One region of the Mesorhizobium sp. M8A.F.Ca.ET.208.01.1.1 genome, then DNA from elsewhere that is predicted to be linked to it. Evidence: riboswitches for the same ligand, from Rfam matches in the RefSeq annotation. Region 1 holds a riboswitch; the other holds the start of a gene.
The links. A riboswitch is a leader RNA that binds a small molecule or an ion and turns the genes downstream of it on or off. The one in region 1 is predicted to bind S-adenosylmethionine.
Positions count from the first base shown of each region.

Region 2: linked by a shared signal. The riboswitch ahead of EN851_RS14095 (homoserine O-acetyltransferase) and the one ahead of EN851_RS26845 (O-succinylhomoserine sulfhydrylase) in region 1 are both predicted to bind S-adenosylmethionine.

Region 1 covers NZ_SRUT01000007.1:218,754-229,864, reverse strand. Annotated here, with positions in the region: gene EN851_RS26875 (LysR family transcriptional regulator) at 46-1,035, opposite strand; gene chvE (multiple monosaccharide ABC transporter substrate-binding protein) at 1,328-2,398, shown strand; gene mmsA (multiple monosaccharide ABC transporter ATP-binding protein) at 2,564-4,096, shown strand; gene mmsB (multiple monosaccharide ABC transporter permease) at 4,093-5,379, shown strand; gene araD1 (AraD1 family protein) at 5,583-6,575, shown strand; gene EN851_RS26850 (2'-deoxycytidine 5'-triphosphate deaminase) at 6,627-7,721, opposite strand; SAM riboswitch at 7,862-7,939, shown strand; gene EN851_RS26845 (O-succinylhomoserine sulfhydrylase) at 7,996-9,186, shown strand; gene EN851_RS26840 (ceramide glucosyltransferase) at 9,214-10,365, opposite strand; gene apaG (Co2+/Mg2+ efflux protein ApaG) at 10,586-10,978, shown strand.
Region 2 covers NZ_SRUT01000002.1:732,900-744,010, reverse strand. Annotated here, with positions in the region: gene EN851_RS14115 (ABC transporter ATP-binding protein/permease) at 1-940, shown strand, start outside; gene EN851_RS14110 (DUF1194 domain-containing protein) at 1,040-1,843, shown strand; gene EN851_RS14105 (glycosyltransferase family A protein) at 1,908-2,831, opposite strand; gene metW (methionine biosynthesis protein MetW) at 3,149-3,763, opposite strand; gene EN851_RS14095 (homoserine O-acetyltransferase) at 3,885-5,054, opposite strand; SAM riboswitch at 5,176-5,253, opposite strand; gene hisC (histidinol-phosphate transaminase) at 5,391-6,500, shown strand; gene EN851_RS14085 (prephenate/arogenate dehydrogenase family protein) at 6,523-7,458, shown strand; gene EN851_RS14080 (sugar kinase) at 7,455-8,384, opposite strand; gene EN851_RS14075 (DUF2125 domain-containing protein) at 8,390-9,388, opposite strand; gene EN851_RS14070 (gamma-glutamylcyclotransferase) at 9,540-10,061, shown strand; gene EN851_RS14065 (aldo/keto reductase) at 10,185-11,111, shown strand, end outside.

The DNA.
Region 1 (11,111 bases):
CGCATGCCGATCGCTTCTGAACGCGCGGTGTCGGTTCTCGTTCCGTCACCCTACTTCGCGCAGGATGAAATCATGCAGCATCTTGGCCGCCGGCGAGAGCACGCGATTCCGGACCGTGATCAGGCTGTAGGGCCTGACCTCGATGTCGAACTCGGTCTGGACGACATCGATGGCGCCGGCAAGCCCGTCCGGATTCTGGATGAACTTCGCCACCTGCACCGAGACCGGTGCGATGGCATCGGATTGTGCAACCATGACCAGCGTGAGCAGCAGCGAGCTGGTGTTCAAGATCCGGTCCGGCAGCGCGATGTTGCGGTTCAGGAAATTGCTTTCCATCGCCTGGCGCAAGGGCGAACCGCCCGATTGGAAGACCCAGTCATAGGCGGCGGTGTCTTCCAGCCTGACCACATTGCCCCCGGCGAGCGGGTGGCCGCGGCGCACGATCAGGCAGGCTTTCTCGACGCCGATCACACGGGATTCGAACAGCCGCGGATTGAGGTCGTCGGGAATGCGGGCGATGATGAAGTCGTGGCGCGAGGCGATCAGCTCGCGGGCGAGCACGTTCGACGTCTCGACCTGCATGGTGATCTCGATGCGCGGGTAGATGCGGCGGATCTCGCGAATCGCCGGTACGGCCAATTCGATCGCCGGCGCGGTCACGGCACCGAGGAACACCGAGCCGCCCTTGCCGGCCTTGAGCTCGGCAATCTCGCGGTCGGCTTCGCGCATCTCGAGCAGGATCGACCGGGCCCGCCTGGCGAGCGCCTGGCCGTAGGGGGTAAGGGTCACGCCGCGCGGCAGCCGTTCGCACAGCTTTACGTCAAGCACCGCCTCCATCTCGGCGATCATGCGCGAGGCGGCCGGCTGGGAGATGTTCATGACCTGGGCCGCCGCGCTCACCCGTCCGTGATCGTCGAGGGCGGCGATCATGCGCATGTGGCGCAAGCTCAAGCCACTGCGCAGGAGTGTCTCCCCATCTCCCGGGAGCTTCTCGTAACTTACTGGAATAGCATCGGGATCGCGCAATGCCGCCATGATCTTCCAGCCTTTCCGCCGGTTTCTTTCCGCATGCTAGATCATACCGGTTTCGGTATAGCAACCACCAAAGATCGCATTTGACAGTTATGGCAAAGGGACCCACCCTTCGCGCGCTCCGAGATGCAAGGGTCGGTAACGAACAAAATCGTATCGATTGAAACTGTGTCGCGGAGCCGATTGGGAGGATACCGGAGATCGATAAAGCCGACAGCGGCGCCTTTGCGCTCCTGTCTGGCTGCGCGGCCCGCGAAGCCCCGAGGTGTCGCGTCCATCAACCAGGGAGAGTAACGTGAAAATCATCAAGACGCTGGCCGCCGTCGCGGCCCTTGGCATCGCTGCCATGAGCTATCAGGCGCACGCGGCCGACAAGGGTCTTGTCGGCGTGCTGATGCCGACCAAGACCTCGCAGCGCTGGATCAATGACGGCGACGCCGTCAAATCCCAGCTCGAGGCGCTCGGCTACACTGTCGACCTGCAGTATGCGCAGGACGACATCCCCAACCAGCTCAGCCAGCTGGAAAACGAAATCACCAAGGGCCCGAAGGCGCTGATCATCGCCTCGATCGACGGCACCACCCTGTCGGATGCGCTGCAGAAGGCGAACGACGCAGGCGTCGTCGTGGTCGCCTATGACCGCCTGATCAAGAAGACCGCCAATGTCGACTACTACACCACTTTCGACAATTTCGGCGTCGGCGTGATCCAGGCGAATTCGCTGGTCAAGGGCCTCAAGGAGCGCTTCCCGAACACCAAGCCGTGGAACGTCGAACTGTTCGGCGGCTCGCCCGACGACAACAACGCCTTCTTCTTCTACAACGGTGCTATCTCCGTCCTGCAGCCGTTGATTGACGACGGCTCGATCAAGATCAAGTCCGGCCAGACCGGCATGGACAAGGTCGGCACGCTGCGCTGGCTCGCCGCCACCGCCCAGGCTCGCATGGACAACCTCCTGTCGGCCAACTACTCGGACGGCAGCCGCGTCGACGGCGTCCTGTCGCCCTATGACGGCCTGTCGCGCGGCATCACCGCCTCGCTGCGCGCCGTCGGCTACGGCACGGACGCACAGCCCTGGCCGATCGTGACCGGTCAGGATGCCGAGACCGCCTCGGTCAAGCTGATCATCTCGGGCGAGCAGTACTCGACCGTGTTCAAGGACACCCGCGAACTGGCCAAGGCCACTGTGCAGCTGGTCGACAAGGTGCTCTCGGGCGGCAAGCCGGAAGGCCTCGATGAAAAGACCTACAACAACGACGTCAAGGTGGTTCCCTCGATCCTGCTGACGCCGCATGAGGTCGACAAGTCGAACTACCAGGCGATGGTCGTCGATTCCGGCTACATCAAGGCCGAAGACCTGAAGTAATCCCGGTTATAAAATCAGGGGTCCTGCGCAACGCAGGGCCCCTTTTCGTTCACAAGCGACCCCGGTATTGTTTCTGCCGGCCTAGAGCAATTCCAGGAAAAGTGCGCGGCGGTTTTCCGTCAGGAATTGCGTAAAAACAAGAAAGTCTAGGAGGAGCTTGCCCTGATGACCTCGACGATTTTGGAGATGCGCGACATCACCAAGACGTTCCCCGGCGTGAAGGCGCTGTCGAACGTCAACCTCAGCGTGGAGGAAGGTGAGATCCACGCCGTTGTCGGCGAGAACGGCGCCGGCAAGTCGACGCTGATGAAGGTGCTGTCGGGCGTCTATCCCTCCGGCACCTATGACGGCCAGATCATTTTTCAGGGCCAGGAATGCCAATTCAAGGGCATCCATGACAGCGAACACAAGGGCATCGTCATCATCCACCAGGAGCTTGCGCTGGTGCCGATGCTGTCGATCGCCGAAAACATCTTCCTCGGCAACGAGCACGCCAGATACGGCGTCATCGACTGGAACGCCAACGAGGCGCGCACCAGCGCCCTGTTGAAGAAGGTGGGCCTCAAGGAGGACCCAAAGACCCTGATCACCAATATCGGCGTCGGCAAGCAGCAGTTGGTCGAGATCGCCAAGGCGCTGAGCAAGGAAGTCAAGCTGCTGATCCTCGACGAGCCGACCGCATCGCTCAGCGAAAAGGACAGCCAGGCGCTGCTCGACCTGCTGCTCGAATTCAAGCGGCAAGGCATGACCTCGATCCTGATCTCGCACAAGCTCAACGAGGTGAACCGGGTCGCCGACAAGGTTACCGTGATCCGCGACGGGCGTACCATCGAGACGCTGGCCAAGAAGGATATTTCGGAGGACCGCATCATCACCTCCATGGTCGGCCGCTCGCTCGACGACCGCTATCCGCCGCGCGAGCCTGACATCGGCGAGGTCGTGTTCGAAGTGAAGAACTGGTCGGTCTATCACCCGATCCATGCCGAGCGGCAGGTGATCAAGGGCATCGACCTCAACGTGCGCAAGGGCGAGGTGGTCGGCATTGCCGGGCTGATGGGCGCCGGCCGCACCGAATTCGCCATGAGCCTGTTCGGCCGCTCCTATGGGCGCCGCATCACCGGCGAAGTGCTGCTCAAGGGCAAGGCGGTCGACGTCTCCTCGGTGAGCAAGGCGGTCCAACACGGGATCGCCTATGTGACCGAGGACCGCAAGACCTACGGTCTCAACCTCATCGATCATATCAAGCACAACATAACGCTGGCCAATCTGGGCGGCGTCTCGCGCCACAGTGTGATCGACGACATGCGCGAGCTCGCCGTTGCCAACGACTATCGAAAGAAGACCAACATCCGTGCATCGAGCGTCTATCAGATGACCGGCAATCTTTCGGGCGGCAACCAGCAGAAGGTGGTGTTGTCGAAATGGCTGTTCGCCGACCCGGAAGTTCTGATCCTCGACGAGCCGACGCGCGGCATCGATGTCGGCGCCAAGTACGAAATCTACACGATCATCGCGCGCCTCGCCGCTGAAGGTAAGGCGATCCTGGTCATCTCGTCGGAAATGCCGGAATTGCTCGGCATCACCGACCGAATCTATGTCATGAACGAAGGGCGCATCGTGGGCGAAATGCCCGCGGCGGACGCGAGCCAGGAAAAAATAATGCGGGCCATCGTTCGTGGAGAAGGAAAAGCAGCATGAGCACCGACAGCGCCCCCGCCCCGCAAGGCAACATCGCCGAAGAACAGCGTCCACGCATCGCCGTCTCGGCGCTGACGACGAACCTGCGCGAATATGGTCTGATTATCGCGCTGATCGTCATCATGCTGTTCTTCCAGTTCACCACGTCGGGAACGCTGTTCAAGCCGGTCAACCTCAGCAACCTGGTGCAGCAGAACTCGTTCATCATCGTGATGGCGCTGGGCATGCTGCTGGTCATCGTTTCGGGCTACATCGACCTCAGCGTCGGGTCGGTCGCCGGTTTCATCGGCGCGCTGGCGGCGAACATGATGGTCATCTGGCAGCTCGGACCGCTCAGCAATCCGCTGGTGGTCTCGATCGTCTGCCTGATCGTGGGCGGCCTGATCGGCGCGGCGCAAGGCTATTGGATCGCCTACCACCGGATACCGAGCTTCATCGTGACGCTGGCGGGCATGCTGATCTTCCGCGGCATCTGCCAGGCGCTGCTGGGCGGCGGCTCCTCGGTGGGTCCGCTTCCGGACGGCTTCAAGGCACTCAGCTCCGGCTTCATCCCTGATGTGATCGGCCCGCTGACGCTGGTTGCGCCGACGGTGAACGCGGCCGGCAAGACCATTTTGGGCAGCGGCCTGACGCTGCACATGACGACGGTCGTGCTGGGGCTGATCGCCGTGCTGGCCTATGCCTATTTCGGGGTGAGGACACGGCGCAAGCGCGAGCGCCACGGCTATGAGGCCGAGCCCTTCCCCCTGTTCGTCATCAAGACGCTGGTTGCCAGCGCGCTGGCGCTGTTCCTGGTCTATGAATTCGCCAGCTACAGGGGCCTGCCGGTGGTGCTGCTCGTCATGGGCGTGCTGATCTCGCTGTTCGTCTTCGTTACCAAGCGCATGACCATCGGCCGCCGCATCTACGCGATGGGCGGCAACCCCAAGGCAGCACAATTATCCGGCATCAACACCGAGCGGCTGACGCTTCTGGTGTTCATCAATATGGGCGTGCTGTCGGCGCTCGGCGGCCTGATCATCGCCGCGCGTCTCGGCCAGGCCGTGCCGGCCGCGGGCCTCGGCAGCGAGCTCGACGTGATCGCGGCCGTCTTCATCGGCGGCGCCTCGGCGATGGGCGGCGTCGGCCAGGTGATCGGCGCGGTGGTCGGCGGCTTCATCATGGGCGTGATGAACAACGGCATGTCGATCATGGGCGTCAACGTCGACTGGCAGCAGGTAGTCAAGGGACTGGTGTTGCTCGGAGCCGTCATCTTCGACGTCTACAACAAGAACAAGGCTTAAGGGCTGGAGGCAAGGACTAGGAGGCATACGGGTTCTAGATCGCGAAGCTGCCGGCAGCCCGTCGGCACCAAGAAGTCCGGGGAAGGACCAGGCTCGCGAACGCAATCCGGACGAAGCGTTTCAACCGTGGCGCGTTTCCGCGCCGCGCCGGTCAGGATTTTGCCGATGGCAGCCGGACACGGAAAAATGAGAGAGGACTGATCATGCTGATCTCGCAGATTCTCGACGACGCCGAGACGATCCGTGTCGTTGCCCGCAGCGGCGGGAAGACCCGGATCATCAACGGCGCGCGCAGCGTCTATTCGCTGGCGATGGAGGCCGCCCGCACCGGTGTCGGCCTGGCCGCTCTGATCGAACGCAAGGGACTTGGCGAGACGGTCGATCTCGACGCCGCCTACAAGAGAGGACGGCTCCTGTCGCCGATCAATCACCCCGACCCGGCGCATCTGCATTTGACCGGCACGGGGCTGACGCATCTCGGGTCGGCCGCGACGCGCGATTCCATGCACAAGAAGCTCAGCACCGACGGCGAGGAGCAGCTCACCGATTCGATGAAGATGTTCCGCATGGGGCTGGAAGGCGGCAAACCCGCCAAAGGCCAGGTCGGCGTACAGCCGGAATGGTTCTACAAGGGCAACGGCACCATGGCGGTCGCGCCTGGCGCGGCGCTGATGTCGCCGGCCTTTGCCAAGGATGCCGGCGAAGAACCCGAGGTCGCCGGGATCTATGTCATCGGCGACGATGGCGCGCCGTTCCGCGTCGGCTTCACGCTGTCGAACGAATTCTCGGACCATGTGACCGAGCGCGTGAACTATCTCTTCCTCGCCCACTCCAAGCTGCGCAATGCCTCGTTCGGGCCGGAAATCCTGATCGGAGACCTGCCTTCGGACATCCGCGGCACGTCGCGCATCCTGCGAGACGGCAAGACATTGTGGGAGAAGCCGTTCCTGTCGGGCGAAACGAACATGTCGCACACCATCGCCAATCTCGAACACCACCACTTCAAATATTCGGCCTTCCGCCAGCCGGGCGACGTGCATGTGCATATGTTCGGCACCGCGACGCTATCCTTCGCCGACGGCATCAACACGGAAGCAGGCGACGTGTTCGAGATCGAGGCAGGGGATTTCGGCCTGCCGCTGCGCAACCCGCTGGAAATCGAAAAGCCGGTGAAGGTGGCGGTGAAGGCGCTGTAAAAGCCACGGGGGCGTCATCCCCCTCTCGTGGGGAGATCGGCAGCTTCGACCTTAGCGCACCGCGCGGAAATGCTTTGAGAGCTTGAGGCCTTGCGCCTGGTAGTTCGAGCCCAGGTCGGTGCCGTAAAGCGCCCGCGGCCGCTTCAGCATGTGCTCGTAGACCAGCCGGCCGACGATCTGGCCATGGTCGAGGATGAACGGGACTTCGTGGCTGCGCACTTCGAGCACCGCCCGGCTGCCGGTGCCGCCGGACGCCGAATGGCCGAACCCCGGATCGAAAAAGCCGGCATAGTGGACACGGAACTCGCCGACCAGCGGATCGAAGGGCGTCATCTCGGCGGCGTAGAGCGGCGGCACATGCACCGCCTCCTGGCTGACGAGGATGTAGAACTCGTCGGGATCGAGCACCAGTTCGCCGGCGCCGCTCTTGTGGATCGGCTCCCAGAAATCGACGACGTCCTGTGCGGCACGCTTGTCGACATCGACGAGGCCGGTGTGGTGCTTGCCGCGATAGCCGACCAGCCCATCCTTGTCGCCATTGAGATCGATCGACAGCGCGATGCCGCCGCCGGAAATGTTCGGCGGATCGGTGGCGACCAGCATTTCGGCGTTGTGCAATTCATGCAGTTCGGCTTCCGATAGCAGTGCGTTGCCTGTACGGAAGCGGATCTGCGACAGGCGCGAACCGGTGCGCACGACGATCGGAAAAGTGCGCGGACTGACCTCGAGATAGAGCGGGCCGTGATAGCCGGCGGCGATCTTGTCGAACTCGTGGCCGCGATCGGTCATGACGCGGGTGAAGATGTCGAGCCGCCCGGTCGAGCTCTTCGGATTGGCCGAAGCCGAAATGCCAGCCGGCAGGGCCAGACTTTCGAGCAGCGGCACGATATAGACGCAGCCGGTTTCGAGAACCGCGCCTTCGGTCAGATTAATCTCGTGGAGTTGCAGCCGGTCGAGCTTTTCCGAGACCTTGTGATTGGGACCGGGCAGGAACGAGGCGCGCACCCGCCAGGCCCTTTCGCCCAATCTGAGATCAAGGCTCGCCGGCTGGATCTGGTCGGCATCGAGCGCGCGCGGCGACTTCAGCGCGCCGGACCTGAACAGCGCCGAAATGTCCTGATCGGGAAGAATGCCTGTCTGCCGCAAAGTCTGGCTCCGCCCAAGACTGGTCTCTTTTGGTGCAGGTTCTTGCCGCAAAACCACTGGGCACTTTTGCGGAACCTGCCTTGGTACAAACCTCTTAATGAAGCCGGCAATTGACGCAAGCGTGGCGCGGGTCTAAAGGGTCGTTATCCCGTGGTGATTTGGCCGGTCGGCTTGCAGCCACGTTAAACAAGTCGCTAAAGGACCGTCGGGCCGCAAGGCCGTATGGACCGGTTGCGACTTTCGCGGCCGGTTTTTTTGTGTCTGGAACAAAGCGATGAGCACCAAGAAGCGCAACTGGAAACCTCAGACGGCACTCGTGCATGGCGGAACCCTGCGTTCCCAATTCGGCGAAACCGCCGAGGCGATGTACCTGACCCAGGGCTATGTCTATAAAACCGCCCAGGCGGCGGAAGCCCGCTTCAAGGGCGAAGAGCCTGGCTTCATCTATTCGCGTTACGCCAACCCGACCGTCGACATGTTCGAAAAGCGCATGTGCGCTCTCGAAGGCGCCGAGGACGCGCGCGCCACGGCGTCGGGCATGGCGGCGGTGACCGCGGCCCTTCTGTGCAGCGTCAAGGCCGGCGATCATATCATTGCGGCGCGCGCGCTGTTCGGCTCCTGTCGCTGGGTGGTCGAGACGCTGGCGCCGCGCTATGGCATCGAGGCGACCTTGGTCGACGGCACCGATATCGCCAATTGGGAAAAGGCGGTCAGGCCGAACACCAAGCTGTTCTTCCTGGAAAGCCCGACCAATCCGACGCTGGAAGTCGTCGACATATCAGCCGTCGCCTCGCTTGCCAATTCGATCGGCGCGCGGCTTGTCGTCGACAACGTCTTCGCCACGCCGCTGCAGCAGAAGCCGTTGCAGCTTGGTGCGCACATCGTCGTCTACTCGGCCACCAAGCATATTGACGGCCAGGGCCGTTGCCTCGGCGGCGTCATCCTGTCGGACAAGAAGTGGATCGACGAAAATCTGCACGACTATTTCCGCCACACCGGCCCCAGCCTGTCGCCGTTCAATGCCTGGACCTTGCTGAAGGGGCTCGAGACGCTGCCGCTGCGCGTGCGCCAGCAGACGGAAAGCGCCGGCAGGATCGCCGACTTCCTGGCCGAGCAGCCGCAGATCGCCCGCGTCATCTATCCCGGCCGCGCCGACCATCCGCAGGCCGCCATCGTCAAGAAGCAGATGTCGGGCGGCTCGACGCTGATCTGCCTCGACGTCAAGGGCGGCAAGCCGGCGGCCTTCGCGCTGCAGAACGCCCTCGACATCGTGCTGATCTCGAACAATCTCGGCGATGCCAAGAGCCTGATCACCCATCCGGCGACGACGACGCACAAGAACCTGAGCGACGAGGCCCGCGCCGAACTCGGCATCGGGCCAGGGACGCTCAGGCTGTCGGTCGGCCTGGAGGACGCCGACGACCTGCTGGAAGACATCGCGCAGGCGCTGAAGGCCGCCAAATAGGCTGTTTGGGAGCGTCGGTCGCGGCGATCAGGCGCGCGACGGCGTCTCCTCCAGTTCGGCCGCCTTGGTGCGGATGGTCATTGCGTTGCCGCGCCAGTCGACGGCGCCGCCGAGCCAGCCGCGCGCCCAGAGGGTTGGGAGCATCACGTCCCGCGCAATCATGGCCGCGACCATGCGCGGCGACAGGTACCAGCCCTTGGACAAGGCCAGTGCGCACTCCGGAAGGTAGAAGGCCGCCAACACGGCAATCGCGGTTGCCCAGAGGCTGATGCCGGCGCTCGCCGCAGCAACCAGGGCAAGCGCGAGAGGCACCGCCGCGCCGGTCAGGATTTCGGGCGCGAAGAACAGCGGGAAGGTGACGCGGCGCAGGCGCGCCCAGCGGGCCTGGCGCGACCAGATCTCGCCAAGCGTGCGCTGGCCGAGCGGCTGCTCGAAGGGCGCGGCAACGAGATTGACGCGCAAGCCGAGGCCGTTCACCAGCTTGGTGGCGGCAGCGTCCTCGGCGATCTCGGCGGCCAGCGCCCGAATGCCGCCATTGGCATCCAGCATCGGCTTGTTCCACAGCATGCTCTTGCCCTGGGCAAAGCCGAGGCCGAGCGCCTCGCCGGCATACTGCCAGCGGGCCTGCAATGTGTTGAGGAAGGCGCATTCGACATCGGCCCAGAAACCCTCGGGCCGCGAGCCGATCGGCGTCGAGCAGACAAGGCCGGTGTCGGGCCGCCATGCCGCCATCATGTGCTCGACATAGTCCCTCGGCATCAGGACGTTGGAATCTGCAAGGATGACCCAGTTGTGGCGTGCCGCTTCCCAACCCTTGACGCAATTGTTGAGCTTTGGATTGGCGCTGACGCGGTCGTCACCGATCAGCAGCCGGGCCGGCACCTTGGGAAACCGGGCAATCGCCCTGTTTATCAGTTTGACCACCGGATCGTCGGTATGGGCGACGCAGAAGATCAGTTCGTAGCGTGGCCAGTCGAGGGCGAAGGCGCGTTCCAGCGTCTCATGCGTGAACGGCTCGACGCCCCGCGACGGGACGACGATCGAGACCGGTTGCGGCTTGCCGGCTGGCGGGGCGATCGTGTTGCGCCGTTTCAGCTGTGAAGCGGCGAGCGAAATGCTGGCGGCGTTTGAAAGGATGAGTGCGGTCGAAAGCGAGGCGGCTATGAAGGTGAGTTCCATCGAGATCTGGTCACTCCGGAAAGGCGGCCGGCATCGTGGCCGTTTTCAACAGTTCGACAGAGCGCCGAGTCGCCCGGTTCGTGCACACCACCATTGTCGTGTGTCACTTAAATGACATTCTTTGCCGGCACCTGCGGTTCAAGGTCAGCCGCGACAAGACGCGCACGTTGACCTGCTCACCGGGAGCGCTGAAAGTCATCGGGTTGTTTTGGAGCCGCTCATGTACCGCGCCGTGACGCGCAACATCGAAGTGCAGGTCAGGCCGTTCTATCTCGAGGACCGTTCGGATCCCTCGGAGAACCGCTATGTCTGGGGCTATCAGATAACGATCGACAACCAGTCGGACGAGTTCGTGCAGTTGTTGTCGCGCTATTGGCACATCACCGATGGCGCCGGCCGGGTCGAGGAAGTGCGCGGGCCGGGCGTTGTCGGCGACCAGCCGGAACTCAATCCCGGCGACAGCTATCAATACACGTCCGGCTGCCCGCTCTCGACACCGTCCGGGATCATGGTCGGACGCTACACGATGCGCAACAAGCGCGGCGAGACCTTCGACATCGCCATCCCCGCCTTCTCGCTCGATCTGCCGGGGACAAGGCGCACGGTGAATTAGCGTCTTTTCTCCCGTCACTATACGGGGGAGTTGAGGAATGGCCGCGAAGCGGACGAAAAGCCAATTGCTTGGCTTTTCGAGTGACGACCGTCCGGCAGGACAATGAGGGCAGCGCCGAGCTTGCGAGAATTTT
Region 2 (11,111 bases), on a different contig from region 1:
GTGGATCACCGTCGTGGCCCCGATCCTGGTTGCCTCGCCGGTCTATTTCTCGGGCGATATCAGCTTTGGCGGGCTGATGATGGCGGTCGGCGCCTTCAACCAGGTGCATTCATCGTTGCGCTGGTTCATCAACAACATCGGCAGCATCGCCGACTGGCGTGCCACGCTGATGCGTGTCGCCGACTTCCGCATCGCGCTCGATGAAACCGATGTGCTGCACGACAAGGAGAAGCGTATCTCCTTCGATGAAAACGCCAATGGCAGCCTGACGTTCGAGAAACTCCAGGTGGCCTCGCCGGAGGGTTGTACGAAGCTCTCCGACCAGCATGTCGAAATCCATGTCGGCGAGCGCGTGATGATCACCGGCGAGCCCGGCGCCGGCAAGACGCTGTTCTTCCGCGCCATTGCCGGCCTGTGGCCATGGGGGGGCGGAAAGATCGGCATGCCGGCGGGAGAAGCCCCCATCTTCGTGCCTCGTGTCCCTTACTTCCCCGCCGGTACGCTGCGCGAGGTGCTCGACCATCCCTATGGTGTCGCTCCGGCAAGCGATGCCGATATTTCGGCGGTGCTTGCCGAAGTCGGCCTCGATCGGCTGTCATCCTCGCTCGACCGGTCGGCCCGCTGGGAGCGTGAGTTGGGCGATGACGAACAGCGATCGCTCGCCTTCGCCAGGCTTGCCTTGCGGAAGCCGAAATGGGTGATCATCGATGAAGCGATGGATGCGTTCGACGGCCCGTCGCTGAGGCGTGTGCTGTCGCTCATGGATAAGCATCTGAAAGGTGCCGCGATCATCAATATCGGGCGCGGCCTGCACAACAATCAGTTCTTCCCGCGTTCCCTGACGATCGTGAAGGATACCGGCGTGCCCCCGCTGAAACCCGCCAGTGTCAGGGCGGGCGCCATCGAACCGCCGCCAGTCGCCGCTCGGCGCAAGACATAGAACGGCTGGAATTCGGACCGGGCGGCCACGCCTGCCACAAGCTTTATTTCGCCGTGATCGCGAGCGAATGTCGCGATCGAAACATCGCTCGTGCTGGCCATGCTTGAGATAATGAGCCTGCTTGCCTGCCTGGCTTGCGCCGAGGCCGCCCCGGTTCCTTCGGCGCCAAATACGCTGGCCGTCGACGTCGAACTGGTGCTGGCGGTCGATATCTCGCTGTCGATGGACGAGACCGAGTTCGCCCTTCAACGCGCCGGCTATGTCGAGGCGCTGCGGCACGCCGATTTCATCCAGGCGGTCCGTTCCGGCCATACTGGGCGCATTGCGCTCGCCTATTTCGAGTGGGCCGGCACGGTGCGCGATGACGCGGTCATCGGCTGGCAGATCATCGACAGTGCGCAGAGCGCCAACAGCTTTGCCGACAAGCTTGCGGCCCGCCCTTTCCGGAGTTTCCGCGGTACCTCGATTTCGAGCGCGCTTGCTTTCGGCGCCGAGCTTTTCAACGGCACCAATTTCGCGAGCGAACGCAGCGTCATCGACATATCTGGCGACGGCCCCAACAATATCGGGCCGCCGGTCACTGTGACGCGCGATGCGGCCATTGCCAAGGGCATCGTCATCAACGGCCTGCCGATCCTGATCAAGCCATCACCGACCTTCAGCCATCTCGATCAGTATTATGCGCAGTGCGTGACCGGCGGACCTGGTTCCTTCGTGCTGCCGATCCATGCGGCCGCCGAATTCTCAACGGCGATCCGGCGCAAGCTGATTCTCGAAGTCAGCGGCATTCAGGACAAGCCCAAGATCATGCCCGCCGAGATGGACGCGCCGATCGACTGCCTTCTGGGAGAACGGGACAGGCGGTTCCTGTCGGATCCCTATTTCCCGGAACTGGACCGATAGGCCTGGCCGTGGGCCAGGCAGGCCCCTGCAACGCGCCGTACTCGATCGCTGCGCTGCCGCCAGGTCAGGCCGGTGGAATTCCAAACTTCCCGCGAACCTCGTCGTAAAGGCCGCGCCGCCAGCGGCGGCCGTAGAGATAACCGGCGATCAGTTCCGGCAATGAATAACCAAGCGCGTCGGACGAGCGGTTGGCCATGTATCCAGCAAATGCCTGTGGTATCCGCCCCCGGAGAATATCGGCGATGATCTGCCGCGTGATCATAAAGGGTGGGACATGGGGGTAAGAGCGAGCGATGTGCGGGTGCTTACTCATCAGGATCGCATAGGCTTCGACATAGCCGTCCCGGCGGCCCGAAATCGAATTCTGCGAATTGTGCTTCGTCCAATCGATATCTTCCGATAATTGCGCGCCGAAGCGCTGTGCGAAGCGCAGCAGAAGCTCCCGGTCCTGCATCCGGGGAATGTCGCTGTCATAGCCGCCGATGGCCAGCAAAGCCTCTCGCCTCGCCGTTATCGCCGACCCGGCGATGAAGGCCGTCTGCGCAACCACCGCCCGCTCCAGCATCGCCGGATTGAGGAAGGCACCGCGGTTGACACAGGCGGTGCCACGGCCACCCTTCACCGAGACATATGAGGAGAGCAGGACTTCGAGCGCCGGATTGTCGTCGAACCATGCCAGCGTCCGTTCGAGCCGGTGTGGCAGGAAGAGATCGTCCGAATCAAGAAAAGTCACCACGGGCGCCCTCGCCAGCTCGATGCCGGCATTCCTGGCGGCATTGGCGCCGCGCCATTTCGCGCCGACATAGATCAGCCGAGGGTCGCGAATGCGCGCAAGCGCCGCTTCCGTCCCGTCGGTCGAGCCATCGTCGACGACGATATGCTCAAACCGCGCCATGCTCTGAGAAAGCACGCTTTCCACCGCGCGGAGCACCGTTTCGCGCCGGTTGTGAGTCGGGGTGATGACCGTGATGAGGGGCAAATGCTCCACGTCAGCTGTTTCCAGCGCGAAAATGCACTTTCCGATAGCTCTTCAGGATGGTTGAATGGATCGGACTTCCCCCTGGCTGGCCCTCATCGGATTAAGTGCGACGCTACAAAAAACAACCTGTTATGTCACCCATTGTGCCGTCGTTCTGACGACAAGGGAATGGTGAATTCCGGCGCCTAGCGCTTCAACCGCAACACTTTTGCCACCGCTGGAATTGGCGGAAGCTCTTGGCGGTTGCGTCCATGTGGTGTTGGCCGACGGCGTGGAACATCCGCACAAGCCCACGGATATCCTCGCGTAGGAGGCCGACGGCAGCCTTATCGCTTCAACAAAAACACCGCCTGCTGGCCAAAGAAATTCCAGAACCACCAGGGCATCGACAGGCCGATCTTCTGGCCGTTGGCGTCGAGCGCGGTCGCCTTTTCCACCGTCGCGCCAAGCTCCTCGCACAGATTGACGAAGTCGCGGATGGTGCAGAAGTGGATGTTGGGCGTGTCGTACCAGGAGTAGGGCAGATCCTTGGTCACCGGCATGCGGCCCTTGACGAACAGCGACAGGCGCACCCGCCAATGGCCGAAATTGGGGAAGGACACGATCGCCCGATTGCCGATCCGGAGCAGTTCGTCGAGCACCAGCTTCGGGTTGCGGGTGGCCTGCAGGGTCTGCGACAGGACGACGAAGTCAAAACCCTTGTCGGGATAGAATTCGAGATCCTTGTCGGCATCGCCCTGGATGACCGAGAGGCCGCGCGCCACGCATTCGTTGACGCCGCGCTGCGAAAGCTCAAGGCCGCGACCGTCGACCTGCTTGGTTTCCTGCAGCAATTCGAGCAGCGAGCCGTCGCCGGAGCCTACGTCAAGCACGCGCGATTGCGGCGGGATGAGGTTGGCGACGACCTCAAGGTCGACACGCTGGCTGCCATTGACGCTCATGGCTTCGCCTCCTGAGTGGCGCATGACGATGGTCCGAAAAGTCCGCAATTTTTCTGGGTCATGGCTTCGCCTTTCCGTCTGACGCATGACCGTGGTCCGAAAAGTCTGCAACGTTTCGGGGTCATGCGCCGAGCCCCCTGGCGCGCGCGGCCGAACCGATAAAGCCGTTGATGGCGGCAAACAGTTCCGGCTCGTCGAGCAGGAAGGCGTCGTGGCCGCGGTCGGTCTCGATCTCGACGAAGGAAACCGAGGCGCCGGCGGCGTTGAGCGCGTGCACGATCGAGCGGCTCTCTTCGGTCGGGAACAGCCAATCCGACGTGAAGGACACCAGGCAGAAGCGGGTCTTCGTGCCGGCAAAGGCGTCCGCCAGCCGGCCGCCATGGTCGGCGGCAAGGTCGAAATAATCCATCGACCGTGTCATGTAGAGGTAGGAGTTGGCGTCGAAGCGGTCGACGAAGGTCATGCCCTGGTGGCGCAGATAGCTCTCGATTTGGAAATCGGCATCGAAGCCGAAGGTCAGCGCTTCGCGGTCCTGCAGGTTGCGGCCGAATTTGCGGTGCAGGGCGGCTTCCGACAGATAGGTGATGTGGGCGGCCATGCGCGCCACCGCCAACCCCTTTTCCGGGCGCTTGCCGTGCTCGAAATATTTGCCGCCATGCCAGTCCGGATCGGCCATCACGGCCTGCCGCCCGACCTCGTGGAAGGCGATGTTCTGTGACGAATGGCGTGCGCCGGTGGCGATCGGCAGTGCCGAGAACACCCGCTCGGGATAGCTCGACGCCCATTGCAGCACCTGCATGCCGCCCATCGAACCGCCCAGCACGCAGAAAAGCTTCTCGATGCCGAAATGGTCGACCAGCATCTGCTGCGCACGCACCATGTCGCGGATGGTGATGACAGGGAGGTCGAGCCCATAGGGCTTTCCCGTGGCGGGGTTGGTCGAAGCCGGCCCGGTGGAACCAAGGCAGCCGCCGATAACGTTGGAACAGATGACGAAGAAACGGTTGGTGTCGATGATCTTGCCGGGGCCGATCAGCACTTCCCACCAGCCTGGCTTGCCGGTCACCGGATTGGTGTTGGCGACATGCTGGTCGCCGGTCAGTGCATGGCAGACGAGGATGGCATTGGAACGGGCATCGTTCAGAACGCCATAGGTCTGATAGGCGATCTGGAACGGCGACAGCACCGTGCCGGCATCGAGCTTGAGCGGCTTGTCGGGTCCGAAACGCAACACCAGGCTCGACGGATTGTCGACCTCGTTGTTGGTCCTTGCTGCGCGCAGAGCGGCCATTCCTAATCTCTCTTGCTGCATCGTTTCTTGCGAAAATCTCCGCTGATTTTCGCGGCGCCGATGCGGTCGTCCGGGCCGGTAGCGGACAATAAAAAACCGGCATTGCCTTCGCAAAGCCGGTTACGTCACGCAAACGGCCCTTTAGCGAATTGTTTAACGTGGCTGCAAGCCGACCGGCCAAATCACCACGGAACTGTCACCGCACTTCTAGAACCCGCCCGCCTCGCCGTCAATGGCGGCGGCTGGCACTAGTGCCGCCTCTCGACATTGCCGCCCATGGCTTGTATTTCCGCAGCGGCTTCCGGATGGAGGCATTTTCGACGGATTTTGCAAGACATGAACCAGACACCGGATCAGGCACGTCCAACCCCCCGCGCGGGCATCATGGACATAGACGCCTATGTGCCCGGCAAGAGCACGGCGCCGGCCGGGGTCGCTAAGGTCTACAAGTTGTCGTCGAACGAGAACCCGCTTGGGCCGTCGCCGAAGGCGATCGAGGCCGCGCGTGAGGTCGCCGGCAAACTCGACATCTATCCCGACGGCACCGCCAGGCGGTTGCGCGAGGCGATCGCCGAGGTGCATGGCCTCAACGCGCAGAACATCATCTGCTCCAACGGTTCCGACGAGATCCTTGGCCTGTTGGCACAGACCTATCTCGCGCCCGGCGACGAGGCCATGTTCACCGAACACGCCTTCATGGTCTACAAGATCTACATCCAGTCGGCCGGCGCCACCCCGGTCGTGGTCAAGGAGACCGACGAGCGCGCCGACATCGATGCGATGCTGGCGGCTGTGACGCCGCGCACGAAAATCGTGTTCCTGGCCAATCCCAACAATCCGACCGGCACCTATGTGCCGTTCCAGGAGGTGCGTCGCCTGCATGCCGGACTGCCGAAAAACGTGCTGCTGGTGCTGGACGCGGCCTATGCCGAATATGTCCGCCGCAACGATTACGAAGCCGGCATCGAGCTGGCCGGCAGCGCCGAGAACGTGGTGATGACCCGCACCTTCTCCAAGATCGGTCTCGGCGGAGCGCGTATCGGCTGGATGTATGGTCCGATGCACATTGTCGATGCGATCAACCGCGTGCGCGGCCCCTTCAACGTCAATGCGACCGCGATCGAGGCCGGCATCGCCGCGATCCGCGACCGCGCCCATGTCGAGCGCAGCGTGGCGCATAACGAGACCTGGCTCGCCTGGCTGAGCGAGGAGATGACTGGACTCGGACTGCGCGTGACGCCCAGCGTCGGCAATTTCCTGCTCATTCATTTTCCCGACGACCAGAGGCATTCGGCGGCTGCGGCGGATGATTATCTGAGCGCGCGCGGCTATATTCTGCGGCGCGTTTCAGGCTACGGCTTTCCCAACGCGCTGCGAATGACCGTCGGTACCGAAGAGGCCAATCGCGGCGTTGTCGCCGCGCTCAAGACATTCCTGAAAAGCTAGAACGCCTGAAAAGTTACACACCATGGCATCACCGATGTTCGAAAAAATCGCGCTGGTCGGCATCGGCCTGATCGGCTCGTCGCTGGCCCGCGTCATTCGCCGCGAAGGCCTGGCTCGCCATGTCGCGATCTCGACGCGCAGTGCGGCAACGCTCAAGCGAGCCGAGGAACTGGGACTAGGCGATTCCTACACCACCGATTCCAGGGAAGCTGTGCGTGATGCCGATCTGGTCATCGTTTCGGTGCCGGTGGGCTCATCCGGTGCGGTGGCGCAGGAGATTGCGCCGGCGCTGAAAAAAGGTGCGATCCTCACCGATGTCGGCTCAACCAAGGCCTCAGTCATCGCGCAGATGCAGCCGCATGTGCCTGAGGGCGTCCATTTCATTCCCGGCCATCCGCTGGCGGGTACCGAAAAATCCGGCCCGGATGCCGGATTTGCCGACCTGTTCGACAATCGCTGGTGCATCTTCACGCCGGTGCCGGGCACCGATCCGGAGGCGCTGGAACGGCTGTCGGAATTCTGGCGCCGCTGCGGCGCCAACATCGACACGATGGATCCGCAGCATCACGACATGACGCTGGCCATCGTCTCGCATCTGCCGCACATCATCGCCTACAACATCGTCGGCACCGCCGACGACCTGGAATCGGTGACCAAGACGGAAGTGATCAAATATTCCGCCTCCGGCTTTCGCGATTTCACGCGTCTGGCCGCCTCCGATCCGACCATGTGGCGGGACGTGTGCCTGCACAACAAGGATGCCATCCTGGAAATGCTGGCACGCTTCTCGGAAGACCTGGCGTTCCTGCAGCGCGCGATCCGCTGGGGCGACGGCGACAAGCTCTTCGACCTGTTCACCCGCACCCGCGCCGTGCGCCGCTCGATCATCGAGGCGGGCCAGGATATCGACGCGCCGGACTTTGGCCGCCAGGCGGTCGAGCATCCGGCAAAGAGCTAAGCTGTTTCAGGCCAGGTCGCTGCCATCATGGCGAGCGTTCCCGGCCGATCTGGCGCGCCCAGCCTGCCGCCGAAGCGCAGGCATTTGAGCGCGGCGGCGGCACTGGCAAAGCGCAGTGCGTGCTCGATCGCCATGGCTTCCGCCAGCCCGACGGCAAAGGCGCCATGAAAGACATCGCCGGCGGCCAGCGTGTCGACCGCCTTGATCCTCGGCGCCTCGACATGGCGGGATGATCCGGCGCTTCGATCGAACCACCAGGTGCCCGCCGCGCCGCCGGTGACCGCGACGAAGGCGTCGGTGCGGGAGGCGAGATCCTCGCAAGCGGTCTCCAGATCCAACGCGTGGCCGCAGATGATACGCACTGCCGGTTCGGAGGCGACGATGTGCGAGGCCAGCGGCAACAGTTGCTCCAGCACCGCCAGCGGCGCGGTATCGGCATCGAGGATAGCCGGCCTGCCCGCGGCGCGCGCCGCCTTCAGGGCAAGTGCCGCCGCACCCGGCCAGCGCACGTCGGCCAGCACGGCATCGAACGCCGTGATGTCGGGAAACGGCAAGGCCTCGGGATCAGCCTGCGCGCGCGTGTCGTAGAAGGGCACGATGATACGCTCGCCATGCGCATCGACCAGGATCGAGGCCAGTGCCGAGCGTGCGCCGCTGACGCGGCGCACATGGCTGCAATCGACGCCCTCGGCCTCGATCCCAGCAATCAGCTGATCGCCGACCGGATCGTCGCCAGCACTCGCCCATAGCGATATCTCGGCGCCGAGACGACGTGCCGCGCAGGCCGCGCTCGTGGCCATGCCCGAGGCGATCTGGACGCCGTCCGAGGCGATGAATTTTCCCTGATGCGTCGGAAGCGACTCGACGCGCAGGATGGTGTCCAGCGTCAGCGCTCCAACACTCAAGAGCCTCACGGGTCTTGCCATGGGTGCTATTGCACCGGCTTGATCTTGCCCAGCGGGATAAAGCCGAGCGAGGCCTTGCCCTTGACCACCTTCAGCGGCATCGACGGCTCGCTGCCGAGCAGAGCCAGGGCGCCAAAACCTTGCTCGATCGCATTCTTCTGCTCGGGCACGGCGCCGGCAAGGATAGATGCCACGGCCTTCGGATCCTTGATCCTGATCATCAGATCGGCATCGACCAGGCCTTCTGCATCGACCGACAGCGGTCCGGAAACGGTGACACGCCCCGTCCCCGACGACAGATCGAGACTACGGATTTCGATCCTCTGGCCGCGCAGGCTTTTCACCTGCGTGCCGGCCAGCGCCACGCCGTTCTTCAGTGTCACGTCGCCGCTGGCATCGAGCGCCGGCAGCACGCGCCCGCCGATCGCGTCGGGATCGATTTCAAGATCGCCAAAGCTGCCGACATAGTCGAGATCCGCGCCATTCGGCTGCAACTGGCCTGATGCCTTGCCGGCACTGAACAACTCGACCGGATCGGTGTCGTCGGCCGGGTCGGTCTGGCCCGACAGGCCCTCGGCCTGCAGCGCTATACGCCGCGGCAGCGGATACCACAGTTTGACGTTGGCCTGCAGATTGTCCCAGTCGATCCAGAGCGGCATCATGCCCGGGACGGAGGTTCGGAGCGGACCGCGCAGATTGGCAACCGGCGACAAGGGCTGGACGATCTGGGCGATGGCATTGAAGGAGCCGGCCGAGGCGGCAATGTTCTTGGCATCGTCCTCGTAGGCGAGGTTGTCGCAAGAGACGGCAAAGCTCAGCGGATAGCCACTGACCTCGAGGTTGGCGCAGCCAGCCTGGATGCCGCTCTTATTGAGCGTGGCAACCGCCTTGTCGGCCTCCGACCTGACCCTGTTGGCCAGATAGAACCAGCCGGCGCTGTATATGGCGAACAGCACCAGGATGAACGCGGCAAGCCACCATAGGCGGCGACGGTTACCCGGTCGGCGTTCGTCACTTGACGTCATGCTTTGGCTCTCATTAACGCATGGATGGTGTGAACGGATTCTCGATTCCGGGAACACCAGTGGACAGAGACGATAGGTAGACGGACACGGGCGGAAAAAACACCGGTTTCCGGTGCGGTGTTGCCATTCTTTTGCAATCAGGCGCGGTGATATGGGCGATTTTTGGGTGTTCGGCTACGGTTCGCTGATCTGGCGGCCCGGTTTCGCGCATGTCGAGACACGACGCGCCCACCTGCACGGCTATCGGCGCTCGCTTTGCGTCTATTCCTTCGTGCATCGCGGCACGCGTCAGCGGCCGGGACTGGTGCTTGGCCTCGACCATGGCGGGTCCTGCGTCGGCCTCGCCTTCCGCGTGCCCGGCGAACTGCGCGACGAGGTCATTGCCTATCTGCGTGAGCGCGAGCTTGTCACCAGCGTCTATCTCGAGCGGACGCTCAAGGTTCGTCTCGACGGCGGCGGCGCGGTCGAGGCCGTGGCCTACATCGTCGACCGCAAGCATGAGCAATATGCCGGGGCGATGGACGCGGCGGACGCCGCGGCCGTGGTGCGTGGCGCGGTCGGCCGATCGGGCAACAACGAGGACTATGTGCTGAGTACGCTGAAGCATCTGGAAGCACTGGGCATCCGCGACCACTGGCTGGAGGAGGTGAAACGGGGGATAGCGTCTTTGTGAAGCGCTGGCTCTGCGGAAAACGGTGGCCAGGGCCTTTGACCTCGATGCGGCAAGACCTAGGTTAGGCTCCGAACCCAGCCAGCGGGCGGCATCGCCCGGCCCCAATCATCACGGAGATCCGTCTTGCAGAAACGCCGTCTCGGTCGCACCGACCTTTCCATCGCGCCGCTGGTTCTGGGCGGCAATGTCTTCGGCTGGACCGCTGACGAGAAGACCTCCTTCGATCTGCTCGACCGCTTCGTCGGCGCGGGCCTCAATGCCATCGATACGGCCGACGCCTATTCGCGTTGGGTTCCCGGCAACAAGGGCGGTGAATCGGAAACCATCATCGGCAAATGGATGAAGGACCGCGGCAATCGCGACAAGGTCGTGGTGGTCACCAAGGTCGGCTCGGATATGGGGCAGGGCCACAAGGATCTGTCCGCCGCCTATATTGAAAAGGCCGTCGATGCATCGCTGAAGCGGCTGCAGACCGAATTCATCGATCTTTATCTGTCGCACTGGCCGGATCCGACGACGCCCTATGAGGAAACGCTCGGCGCCTATGAGAAACTGCTCGCCAAGGGCAAGATCCGCTATGCCGGCTGTTCCAACCTCGATGCCGGCCAGTTGCGTGCGGCACTTGACGTGGCAAGCCTGCGCGGCCTGCCGCGCTACGAGGTGCTGCAGCCGGAATACAATCTCTACGACCGCTCCTCCTTCGATGGCCCGCTGCGCGACCTCTGCGTGGCCGAGGATGTCGGCGTCATCACCTATTTCAGCCTGGCCAAAGGTTTCTTGAGCGGCAAGTACCGCACGGAAGCCGATCTTGGCCAGAGCGAGCGCGGGGAGGATGTCGGCAGCTATCTCAATCCACGCGGCACGCGCATTCTGGCGGCGCTCGACGCCGTATCCGCCAGGCATTCGGCCAAGCAGGCGGAAGTGGCGCTTGCCTGGGCCATGGCGCGGCCGGGCGTCACCGCGCCGATCGCCAGTGCCACCAAGCCAAGCCAGATGGACAGCCTGATCAGGGCGGTGTCGTTGAAGTTGAGCGCCGACGATATGGCCGAG